One region of the Microbulbifer salipaludis genome, then DNA from elsewhere that is predicted to be linked to it. Evidence: predicted binding sites of a transcription regulator. Region 1 holds the regulator's gene; each other region holds the start of a gene.

What was found. The regulator LexA, encoded in region 1, represses DNA repair genes until DNA is damaged. The targets are predictions, from matches to a motif close to ACTGTNTNTANANACAGT.
Region 2: JF535_RS09470 (PA0069 family radical SAM protein) is a predicted target of LexA. The motif match lies at 1,955-1,972, and genes of this name have one in related genera.
Region 3: recN (DNA repair protein RecN) is a predicted target of LexA. The motif match lies at 2,089-2,106, and genes of this name have one in related genera.

What each region holds. Positions count from the first base shown of each region.
Region 1 covers NZ_JAEKJR010000002.1:1,726,978-1,731,160, forward strand. The annotation lists gene JF535_RS12925 (TetR/AcrR family transcriptional regulator) at 12-668, opposite strand; gene JF535_RS12930 (DUF6763 family protein) at 939-1,271, shown strand; gene JF535_RS12935 (LOG family protein) at 1,365-2,015, opposite strand; gene lexA (transcriptional repressor LexA) at 2,231-2,839, shown strand; gene JF535_RS12945 (hypothetical protein) at 2,926-3,180, opposite strand; gene JF535_RS12950 (DUF6586 family protein) at 3,299-3,838, opposite strand; gene topA (type I DNA topoisomerase) at 3,902-4,183, opposite strand, start outside.
Region 2 covers NZ_JAEKJR010000002.1:902,072-906,254, forward strand. The annotation lists gene JF535_RS09460 (SDR family oxidoreductase) at 1-549, shown strand, start outside; gene JF535_RS09465 (GIY-YIG nuclease family protein) at 522-833, opposite strand; gene JF535_RS09470 (PA0069 family radical SAM protein) at 849-1,937, opposite strand; gene JF535_RS09475 (FMN-binding glutamate synthase family protein) at 2,097-3,638, shown strand; gene JF535_RS09480 (cation:proton antiporter) at 3,684-4,183, shown strand, end outside.
Region 3 covers NZ_JAEKJR010000001.1:1,312,653-1,316,835, reverse strand. The annotation lists gene dnaK (molecular chaperone DnaK) at 1-1,097, opposite strand, end outside; gene grpE (nucleotide exchange factor GrpE) at 1,229-1,840, opposite strand; gene recN (DNA repair protein RecN) at 2,133-3,785, shown strand; gene JF535_RS05540 (1-acyl-sn-glycerol-3-phosphate acyltransferase) at 3,951-4,183, shown strand, end outside.

The DNA.
Region 1 (4,183 bases):
GCAGTGAAGGATCAAGTATCTTTGGGCTCCGCAGCCGTCAGCATTGCCGCTGCGGCAGGCGCAAGTCGCGCCAGGGTCTCGTCAAGGCTGCTCTCGGCACCGAAGTCTTCCCGAAGGATAGCTTCGATTGCGTCGAAGCTCGACAGGGAAAAGATGGTCGCACCCAACATAAAATACAGCCGCCAGTAGAAGGTAACCGGGTCCACGTGCGGCAACGTATTGGCGAGCAGCCCGGCAAACCGACGGTAGCTGGCCCCATAGCGAGACACAATGAACCTCCGCAGGTGGCCCTGCGACTGGGTGTAGGCGAGGCCCAGCAGCCCCATAAAGCGCTTGGGGTCTCTCCCCTCCTTTGCCAGGCCAGCGAGGGCCACGCGGTAGAGGCTCTCTAGCAAATCATCTACCTGTAACTGCGCACCCGGAGAGGTTTCGAGTTGCGCCTGTCGGCGGCTGAGTTCCTTATCCAGGTTCTCCGTAAATGGGGTCAGAAACCGCTCAAATACCGCCTGTATCAGCTCTTTTTTCGAACCAAAGTGATAATTTACCGCCGCCAGATTAACGCCCGCCGTGCTGGTTATGGTCCGCAGTGAGGTCTCGGTAAATCCGCGTTCGGCAAACAGCACCTCGGCGGCGTCCAGTATACGGTTGACGGTGTCCAGCTGACTCATGTCCTGCTCACAGTTTCAAACTGATAATTAAAACGTTTGTTTAAAGCGAGAGACTAGCATAGTCGCCCCGGCACGGCAGCCCATCTGCATTGCACGGTCGACACAGAATTTGCGCCACTGGTGAAACCGCCCTCGCATCCGCGCGCGCCAAAGTTCCACCGCACGACATTTGCGACCTGCCAGTTACCAAGACCTCCCGCCCCACACTAGATTGAGTTCAGAGGCTCCACTATTGCGAGCCACAGGATATTGACCCGGGAGGGCCACATCATGGCAAGAATTGCTCCTGAAATTGGTAGCTGGTTTGAAAATTTCGACAGTGGCGACTTGTTCGAAGTGGTGGCCGTAGACCACCCATCCCGCACCATTGAAATCCAGTACCTGGACGGTTCACTGGGGGAAATCGACTTCCAGAGCTGGCCAAGATTACCGGTGATCGGCGCCGCGGAACCGGAAAACGCCAATGCCGGCTACGGTATCCTTGCGGAAGAAATGCAGGATGAGGAAGACTCGGGATTCCGCAGCCCGATTCTTTCACCGGTGCAGAGCGCCATCGACCGGCTGGAGGGTGAATCGTATCCGGGAACCGACGATATCTTCTGACGTGAGAACCGGTAACCTCACAACCGACCAGAAACCTGCCCGCCTCGCCCCAGAGAGTTTTCGGCCTTTACAGTGCTGAAAACCGGCGATGAATTACTGAGTCTCCCCGTCACACTCACGGATAAACTCGATAATGATCTGCGCCGCTTCATCGACGGTATCAACCAGTGTGAACAGGCTCAGGTCATCGGCATCAATGCAGCCCCGCGCCAGTACGGTATTGCGCATCCAGTCCACGAGTCCTGCCCAATACTGCTTACCCACCAACACAATGGGGAAGCGCCGCACCTTGCGTGTCTGCACCAGCGTGAGCGCTTCAAACAACTCATCCAGGGTGCCATAGCCCCCGGGCATGGCAATAAAGCCCATCGCGTGTTTGACGAACATAAATTTACGCACAAAGAAATAGCGAAAGTTCAGATTGATATCGAGATAGGCATTGGGCAATTGCTCGTGAGGCAATTCGATACTCAACCCGATGGATTCACCAGACTGGCAAAACGCACCGCGATTACAGGCCTCCATAATCCCCGGCCCACCACCGGTAATCACCGGCACTCCTTCGCAGGCCAGCAATTCCCCGAGGCGTTGCGCCTCCTGATATTCCGCCGCCTGTTCAGGGAACCGCGCACTGCCAAACACGGTGACAGCACCCTTGAGGGTAATCAGCCGCTCGATACCATCCACGAGTTCAGACTGAATACGCAGCACTCGCCATGCTTCGGGCATTTTTGCATCCAGCATATGCCAGCTCCTTATGAATATGCCTGGCGAAGTGCATGGGCGATGTGAGCGATACACACCGAACCCCATACACCAAACCCGCTTACAGTCTAGCAGTTCACGCAATCCACCCAGCGTTTGCGGCCCCGCCAAATCTGTATATAATCACAGCAACTGTATAAAAATACAGACCCCGGGAAATCGGGATGGAAGATCTCGAATAACAGGAACTGCCCATGACAAACCTCACTGCCCGCCAGGCCCAGGTACTTGCGTTGATCAAAACGTATCTGGACGATACCGGTTATCCCCCCACCCGCGCGGAAATTGCCCAGGAACTCGGCTTTCGCTCGCCAAACGCAGCGGAAGAACACCTCAAGGCGCTGGCGCGCAAGGGCGCCATCGAGATGGTGGCCGGTGCCTCCCGTGGTATCCGCATCCCGGACCATCACACCGGCCTGCCCATTGTCGGTCGTGTTGCTGCGGGTAACCCGGTGCTGGCAGAGGAAAATATCGAGGAGTACTGTGAAATTCCCGCCGAGTTTTTCCATCCACCAGCAGATTATCTACTGCGGGTGCACGGCATGAGCATGAAGGATGCAGGTATTCTCGACGGCGACCTGCTGGCGGTGCAGCGGACCGACAACATTCGCAATGGCCAGATCGTGGTGGCGCGCATTGAAGACGAAGTGACGGTGAAGCGATTCAAGCGCCGGGGCAACCAGGCAACGGTTCAGCTGCTGCCGGAAAACGAAGACTTCAATGTGATTGAAGTCGATATGCGCGACCGCAACTTCGCCATTGAGGGGCTGGCGGTGGGTGTGATCCGGCAAAACCCGGTGTGATACGCACGGGGCGGATTACCGCAGACATCCACGCATAAAAAAACAGGGCCTAGGCCCTGTTTTTTATGCGTCTGTATCAACCAGGATCAGTGGATTGTGTGCTCGGTCAAATCCACGTCCTCTTCTTCAAAAGGCTCTGGCTCCAGGGCATTGATCTCCTGCACCGCTTCGATACCCGCCTCCAGCATGGCGCGGGCAATGGTCACTTTGTGCTCACGCAGAAAATCGAGACTCTCGGCAGAAAAATGGATACGCACCAACGGATCATCTTTGTGACCAGCACGCCGCAGCGCCACATCACCATTGGACAACTCGATGATTTCGTAGGTCTCAGAAGACATTCATCTCTCCACTTATCTTCCCGGGAAGCACCAACCACCGGCCGGCGCGATTTGTGGCAGTGTACCACAGGGAAGGGAGATTAATCAGAGGACAGAACCGGATCCAGCCCGGACGGGTTCACCACTCCTGCCCGTGGGCCCGCTGCCGCACCACCAGCTCATTCAGCGCGCGCAGCCACTTCATCAACAGATCCCGGCTAAGGGGCTCAGGAGCCGCTCGGTCAAGCTGCTGTACGGGGATCAGGCTCTGCACACCGATGGCCCCTTCAGACTGGGCCACTTCTGCACCTGCCGGCCGCCACAGAGCCTCCCAGGCCGCCTGCATGCCCTGAAACCAGCTGTCCGGGTTTTCCGACAGGCTCACCAGCTCATTGACTTCGGCACTGAACTTGCCGCGAGCCGACACCAGTTGCGCCAGTGCCTGGGCGGTATCCGGCTCGCCCCCGGCCCGGAACCCGAGCTGGAGCTGCTGCCCCTGCTCGGCGAGAAATGCTTTGTAGGCTCGCCACAGCTGCATCAGCGCCGCTTCCTGCAATGCAGTTTCCCGCAGCGCCTGCTGAGTGTCTGCAACCTCAACCTCGCCCGGGGCTGGAGACTGGAGGATCAGCTGTGCTTTGCGCAATGCCGACGCAACGCTACCGGTATAGGGATTACTCAACCTGCATACTCCCTATTTCTCCCTGTTTCTTACAACGACCTGCTGAGCAGACCAGCCGGCCAATTACTTGGCCGGGGATTTTTTGGTGGTGGCTTTTTTCTTGGCTGGTGCCTTTTTAGCGGCCGCTTTTTTAGCCGGTGCTTTTTTCGCCGCAGCTTTTTTCTTGGCTGGTGCTTTCTTCGCCGGCGCGTCTACCTGCCATTTGCCATCGCGGTAGAAAGCCTTCCAGCCGGTGGCCTTACCCTCTTCCTCGCTCTGGACATACTGCTCCTGAGTTTTGCGGCTGAACCGCACCACGGTATCGCGGCCTTCGTTGTCTTCCGTGGGTGCCGAGAACAGGAAGCT
Region 2 (4,183 bases), 820 kb from region 1:
AACAACCTGGAAATTCACCCTCTGGACGTAACCGACTACGGTCAACTCGCCGATCTGGCACATTCCCTGAAGGATTGCCCGGTGGATGTGCTGGTCAGTAATGCCGGGTACTACGGACCCAAAGGGGTGGCTCTTGGCAGCCTGGACGTGGAGGAGTGGCGCAAGGTGCTGGAGGCGAACACCATTGCCCCGTGCAAGCTAGTGGAAGCCTTTCTGCCCAATCTGGCAGCGGGCAGCCAGAAGGTCATCGGAGTGCTGAGCAGCAAGGTGGGGAGTATTGAGGACAACACTTCCGGTGGGGGGTATCTGTATCGCTCGTCCAAGACGGCGGTGAATCAGGTTGTGAAAAGCCTCGCCATTGACCTGGCCGACCAGGGGATCACGGTGCTGGCGCTACATCCGGGCTGGGTGAAAACGGATATGGGCGGCCCCAATGCGCTGATATCGGTACAGGACAGCGTGAAGGGATTGCGGCAGGTCCTGCTGGAGGCGGACGAGCGCAACTCGGGACGCTTTTACAACTACGACGGCTCGCCCATTCCCTGGTAATCCTCGCCCAATACCTCTGTGAGGAACGCCGGCCCGCTGGCAATCAACTGCTCTTTCCTGTGCTTGGGCCAGCGCTTGATCGTCACTTCCAGTTTCAACGCGTCGGATTTACTGCGCATGGCACAGTGAAAGGCGAGCACCAGTGGCCCGCGCCCGCGCAGCGCCTTGGCGGCTTTCGGGCCACCACTGTTGTGCTCCTCGAAGCGGCGAGCCACATCCCGGGTGATACCGGTATACAGGCTGCCGTTGTTGGTGCGGATGAGATAAACAAACCAGCCAGACAAAACGGGTTTCCAGTGTTAAAAAAGACTCTGCTGGTCGCCGGACTGTGGCGGCAGGGTGAACTGACTGCAATCCAGGTCGAGCTTACGCTGATTGAGGCCGAGTTTGCGGCAGGTTACCCGAAAGCGCTGCTGTAGTAACTGCGCGAATACGCCGGTACCGCGTTGGCGTAGTCCAAACTCGCTCTGATTGTCTTTGCCGCCACGGCTCTGCTGCACAATACTCATAACGTGTTCGGCACGCTCCGGGTAATGTTCCTGCAGCCATTGCCGGAACAGTGGCGCCACTTCAAATGGCAACCGCAGCAGTATATATGCCGCATGTATTGCCCCTGCGCCGTGGGCACTTTGCAGTATCTTCTCCAGCTCGGCGTCGTTCAGCGCGGGAATCATGGGGGCGGCCATCACAGCGGTAGGAATACCGGCGCTGGCCAGAGCCTCGATTGTACGCAGGCGGGCCGCCGGCCCGGCGGTGCGCGGTTCCAGCTTGCGCTTCAACGCATTTTCCAGTGTGGTGACACTGATCGCCACGTGCACCAGATTGTCCTGCGCCATTTCCGCCAGAATAGGTAGGTCGCGCTGGATCAGTTGTCCTTTGGTGACGATCGTCACCGGGTGGCGGTAACGCTGCAACACCTGCAAAATCTGCCGGGTGACCTGCTTGTCTTTTTCCAGCGGTTGGTAAGGATCGGTATTGGTACCCAGCGCGATGGGACTGCATACATAGTTGCTTTTGCGCAGCGCCCGCTCCAGTAGCTCCGCTGCGTTGGGCTTGTAAAACAGCCGGGTTTCAAAGTCGAGCCCGGGTGACAGGTCCATATAGGCGTGAGCCGGCCTTGCATAGCAGTAGATACAGCCGTGTTCACAGCCGCGGTACGGGTTGATCGACTGCGAAAACGGGATGTCAGGGGAGCGGTTGGTGGCAATAATGCTTTTGGCGTGTTCCGCCAGCACCTGCGTACGTGGCGCAGGGTTGGTTTCTGCCTCAGTGCGCCAGCCGTCACTCTCCAATGTGCTTGTGGTGGTGGCAAAGCGTCCAGCGATCGCGCTCGCGGTACCGCGCCCGCGGATGATGTGTGGAGCGGCCGGCGTGGAGTCGTCGTTCATGCTGCGATCAAACGGTAACTGTTCATTTGTACAGTATAAAGCCCGCTCAGGTCGGCGGACAAGCCTGGGTTTGCCCCTGCCCAGTGAATAGTGACAGCCCTGACCTTCCCCGCGATAATCAGGGTGGTCTCGATCGCCCCGGCCAAACAAGGACAATGTATGGATCTCGATGCCGTCGCCGCAATCAAGGGATTTGCAATCAGCGTATTGCAGGTTTTTGCCCTGGTATTTGCCTTTGCTCTGGTAATTCTGGCGCTGTATGTGGTGTATCTGTATCTCTCGGACATCAGCCAGTCAAAGCAGGCCATTCGGCGGAATTTCCCGGTATTGGGGCGTTTTCGCTATCAGTTCGAGCACCTGGGCGAGTTCTTTCGCCAGTATTTCTTTGCCCTGGACCGGGAAGAGATGCCATTCAATCGCGCCCAGCGCAGCTGGGTGTACCGGGCGGCGAAAAACGTCGATTCTACCCTTGCATTTGGTTCCACCCGGCCGCTGAATCAGCCGGGCGACATTCTGTTTCTCAACCATCCGTTTCCTACCCTGGCCAAAGATGCGGTGCCACCGAGTGAAGTCACGCTCGGTGAGGGCGTCGCGCGCAAGCCATACTCAACCCGCGCAATCTTTAATATCTCCGGCATGAGTTTTGGTGCCCTGTCGGTGCCTGCGGTGACAGCCCTGTCCAAAGGCGCGGCCAAGGCAGGGATTTGGCTGAATACAGGGGAGGGCGGGTTGTCGTCGCACCACCTGGTTGGCGGCTGTGACATCGTGTTTCAGATCGGGACCGCGAAATATGGCGTGCGTGACCCCGAGGGCAATCTGAGCGATGAAAAGTTGCGCAATATTGCCGCCCATGAGCAGGTGAGAATGTTTGAGCTGAAGCTGTCCCAGGGGGCGAAGCCGGGTAAGGGGGGTATTCTGCCGGGCATCAAGGTGACGCCAGAGATCGCGCAGGTACGCGGTATTCCGGTGGGGGAAGACTCCATCAGCCCCAATGGGCATCCGGAAATCCGGAATGTAGACAGTCTGCTGGATATGATCAACCACATTCGGGATGTCAGCGGCAAGCCCGCCGGCCTTAAATGCGTGATCGGCAGCAGTGACTGGCTGCATGAACTGTGTGAAGCGATTTTGCGACGGGGCGCCCAGAGTGCACCTGACTTTATCAATATCGATAGCGCCGATGGCGGAAGTGGCGCGGCGCCGCAGAGCCTGATGGATTACATGGGGTTGCCGCTGAACCGAAGTCTGCCACTGGTAGTGGACCTGATTACCGAGTACGGATTGCGCGATCGCATTAAAATTATCTGTGCGGGCAAGCTGCTGACCCCGTCGATGGTCGCCTGGGCATTGGCGATGGGGGCGGACTTTATCAATTGTGGGCGTGGGTTCATGTTTGCACTCGGCTGTATTCAGGCCATGCAGTGCAACAAAAATACCTGCCCGACCGGGGTGACTACGCACAATCCGGATTTGCAGCAGGGCCTGGACCCAATCGACAAGGCAGAGCGGGTGTATCACTACGCCCGCAACCTGAATTATGAGGTGGGTACCATCGCGCACTCCTGTGGTGTGCCCGAACCTCGCCAGTTGCGCCGAACGCATGTCGAGTTGATTAATGAGCGCGGTGTGCCGGTGCCAATAACGTCGCTTGCGCCAGAGGGCAGGCCCAGCACCGTGATCGGTACGGATCGTACCCGCTAGCAGGCAGGTCCGAGCAGACAGGTAAAAGAAAGGGAGCCGAATACCATGGAGGGAGTGGTTACACTGGTCGGGCAGGGGCTCTACATGGCGTTTGCCGCTGTGGTGGGGTTGGGAATCGCGCGCGTACTCCACCGGGACAATACCCTAGGCTGTCTGATTGCCGGTGTGCTCGCGGGCATGCTGTTGCCAGTACTGAATTACGACACCGGCTTGAGGGCCGAAAACCTGCACCAGCTGGTGTTCTTTGTCATCTTACCCGTGCTGATTTTCGGGTCAGCGTGGAAAATTGATCCGGATGTTCTGCTGCGCTGGCTCGGTCCGGTACTGCTGTTGGCGACTGTGGGTGTGCTCATCTGCGCGCTGATTACCGCGGTACTGGTGTACTACGGTATTCATCATCCCACCGGCTTCCCGTGGGTTGCCGCTTTTCTCACTGCGGCTATTCTCTCCGCGACCGATCCTGTTTCTGTGGTGGCGCGCTTGCGCCGCAGCGGTAGTGCCAACGAGGAATTACTCACGCTGGTGGAAGGTGAGAGCCTGTTTAA
Region 3 (4,183 bases), on a different contig from region 1:
TTCACGTCTTTGCGCGGCTCTTTACCGAAGAACTCGGTCACCTTCGCCTGCACCAGCGGCATGCGGGTCTGACCGCCCACCAGAATCACTTCGTCGATGCCGGACGCAGACAGGTCCGCGTCGGCCAGCGCGGTTTTTACCGGCTCCAGGGAGCGGGTGACCAGGTCTTCCACCAGGCTTTCCAGCTTGGCGCGGGTCAGCTTCACAACCAAATGCTTGGGACCGGTGGCGTCTGCGGTGATGTACGGCAGGTTCACTTCGGTCTGCTGACTGGAAGACAGTTCGATCTTGGCTTTTTCCGCGGCTTCTTTCAGGCGCTGCATCGCCAGGGGATCGCCTTTCAGGTCGATGCCCTGTTCTTTCTTGAACTGCTCCGCCAGGTAGTCGATCAGGCGCAGGTCGAAGTCCTCACCACCGAGGAAGGTGTCACCGTTGGTGGACAGCACTTCAAACTGCTTCTCGCCATCGACGTCGGCGATTTCAATGATGGAGATATCGAAAGTACCACCACCCAGGTCGTAGACCGCGATGGTGCGGTCGCCGCCGGCTTTGTCCATGCCGTAGGCCAGCGCTGCCGCAGTCGGCTCGTTGATGATGCGCTTGACGTCCAGACCTGCGATACGGCCGGCGTCTTTGGTGGCCTGACGCTGGGAGTCATTGAAGTAGGCCGGCACAGTGATTACCGCCGCGTCTACTTTCTCACCGAGGAAGTCTTCCGCGGTTTTCTTCATTTTCTTCAGCACTTCAGCAGAGATCTGCGGCGGTGCTTTCTTGTCGCCCTTCACCTCTACCCAGGCATCGCCGTTTTCGGCTTCAACGATGGAGTAAGGCACCATCTTGATGTCTTTCTGTACCACGTCGTCTTTGAACTTGCGGCCGATCAGACGCTTGACGGCGTACAGGGTGTTGGTGGGATTGGTCACAGACTGGCGCTTGGCGGACTGGCCCACCAGCACTTCGTTGTCGTCGGTGAACGCAACGATGGAAGGGGTTGTGCGATCGCCTTCCGCGTTTTCAATTACACGAGCCTTGTCGCCGTCCAGTACTGCCACACAGCTGTTGGTAGTACCCAGGTCGATGCCGATGATTTTTCCCATGGATCTGATTCCTCACTTTGCTGCGCGCCGGATTTCACCCTGGCTGCGCACATTTGTATTCGGTTGCTGCTTATATTGGTGCCGCCATTGGGTTTTCAAGGGCACCGCAAGCAGCGATTTAGAAATCCGCCTTACGGCGCCTTGCTGACAACGACCATCGCCGGGCGCACCAGGCGGCCGTTCAGGCGATAGCCCTTCTGAAACACGTCGAGCACCGTGTTCGGCTCCACATCCCCATTGGGCACCTGGGTCATGGCCTGGTGCAGTTCCGGATCAAAGGGCTCGCCCGCCGGATCCACCACTTCCACACCGGCTTTCACCAGAGTGTCGATAAAGGACTTCTGGGTCAGCTCGATGCCCTCGATCACCGCCTTCTGCGCTTCATCGCTGCTGTCGATGGTGGAGAGCGCGCGCTCCAGGTTGTCCACGACCGGCAATAACTCCTTGATCAGCTTCTCCACACCAAACTTGTGTGCCTTTTCCACATCCTGCTGGGCGCGGCGACGGGCATTCTGTACCTCAGCCTGGGCGCGCAGCACCATGTCTTTATGCTCGGCGAGCTGCTGGTGCAGGGAGGCAATTTCCTCCTCCAGAGCCGCTTCTTTATCCGCATCCCGGTCAGCTGCCAGCTCTTCCGCCAGCGCCTCTTCGGCCGCGTGCTGCTCTTCCGCATCCGGGGTTTCCACCTCGGCGGCCTGTTCGCCGGTCTCAATCTGTTCGTCTTCGCTGCGCTCTTTGGCCACTGCTTTCTCCGTCTGTGTCCGTCGGTCTACTGCCAATTGGTCAAATCGTTGTAAAACTTGCCCGGGAACCTGTTCAGGCACCGGGAATGCAAGGCTATATGGGGGCTGCGCCAGTCACTTCAAGAGGATGTGGCCATACGCAGGCGCAACACGGGGGCAAACGTCAGGGTAGTGTGGGGAGCGGGCGCTTGGGATAGTTGATTCACGCACATTCAACGCCCGGGGTGATTGAAAGGGGGCGGCCAAATACTGTATAAACAACCACTATTCGGATAGCCACGAAAATAATCTCATGTTGCTGCACCTGTCTATCAGCCAATTCACCCTGGTCGACCAGTTGGAACTGGAATTCGGCCCCGGCACCAGCACCCTCACCGGCGAGACCGGCGCGGGCAAATCCATCACCCTGGATGCCCTCGGCCTCGCCCTGGGCGACCGTGGCAATGGCGAGCTGGTACGGGCCGGCGCCAAGCGCGCAGACATTCACGCAACCTTCGATATCGCCCAGCACGACGAGGCGCGCGCCTGGCTTGAGGAGCAGGAAATGGATGCCGGGCGCGAGGTGATCCTGCGCCGCACCATCAGTGCCGATGGCCGTTCGCGGGCCTACATCAACGGCCAGCCGGTGACCCTGATGCAGCTGCGCACCCTCGGCGAGCAGTTGATTGATATCCACAGCCAGCACGAGCATCAGTCGCTGCTGAAGAAGGACACCCACCGGCGCCTGCTGGACGAATACGCCCACGCCGAAGCGCACAGCGCCGAAGTACGCATTCACTACAAAACCTGGCAGGACCAGTACCGCCGCTACCGCAAACTGGCCGACAGCGCCGAGGAAACCCAGGCCCGCCGGGACCTGCTGGAATACCAGCTGGAGGAACTGGAGCAGCTCAACCTGCAGCCCAGTGAGCTGGAAGAGCTGGAAAGTGAGCAGCGCCAACTGGCCAATGCCGGCGATATCCTCAATGGCAGCTACCAGCTGGCCGCACTGCTCAATGGCGGGGAAGGCGATATTGCCGAGCAACTGCACCGGGCACTGCAACTGGTAGGCGCCATGCCGGAGCAGAGTGCGGCACTGGCGGAAGTGGCGCAGATGCTCGACAGCGCGCGCATCCAGATCGAAGAGGCTGGCAGTACCCTGTCGCGGCATATCGACCGCTTTGAAATCGACCCGGAGCGCCTGGCCGAAGTGGAAGAGCGCCTCTCCGCGATTTATTCCATCGCGCGCAAGCACCGGGTACAACCCACCCAGCTGCCCGAGCTGCAACTGCAGTGGCAGCAGGAGCTTGAGGAGATCGGTGCACCGGATGCCCTCGACAAGCTGGCCGCGGAGTGCGAGGCACTGGAACAGGCATTCCGCACCAGCGCCAGCAAACTCAGCAAGCTGCGCGCCGCCGCTGCCACCCAGCTCGCCGAGGCCGTCAATGCCCAGCTGGCCGACCTCGCCATGCCCCACGCCCGTGTGGAACTGGCACTGAGCCCGCTGGACAAACCCTCTGCCACCGGCCTCGAAGAAGTGGAAATCCTGATCGCCACCAACCCGGGCCAGCCGCCGCGCCCGCTCGGCAAGATTGCCTCCGGTGGCGAATTATCACGGGTCAGCCTGGCCATCCAGGTGATCACCGCGCAGACCTCGCGCACCCCCACGCTGGTGTTCGACGAGGTCGATGTGGGTATCGGCGGCGCCACCGGTGATGTGGTCGGCAAGCTGCTGCGCCAGCTGGGCGAACGCGGGCAGGTCATCTGCGTGACCCACCTGGCACAGGTAGCGGCACGCGCCCACCGCCAGTACCTGGTGGAAAAACACAGCGACGGTGACAATGCCTTTGTGGCACTGCGCGAGCTCAAGGACGAAGAACGCTGCCGGGAGATCGCGCGTATGCTGGGGGGCGAGACCACCGCCCAGTCCCTCGCCCATGCGGAAGAAATGCTCGGCCGCCGCTGACGCCCCTCAAAACCTATCAGTCACAGATTTTCGGCCCGCAAACCCTGCGCGGGCCGAAATTGACCGCATGTGGCATAAAATTCACCTTATACTCCCGCGCCCCGAACCATCCCTCTGCCGGGTTGGAAACCAACTACACTGACGGGCAAAGAACGCGGTCGCACCATGCAAACAACCATTTTCAACACTCCCATCGTTACACCCGTCCTGCGCCTGGTGGCGCGGCTACTGCTGAAGCTGCACGGCTGGAAAGTCGTCGCCGACGAGCGCGCGCTGAAGCTGAAAAAATACGTGCTGCTGGCCGCGCCGCATACGTCCAACTGGGATGGCTACTTCTTCATTCTCGCGGCCCTCAAGCTGAAGGTGAACCCGCAGTGGATGGGCAAAGACAAACTGTT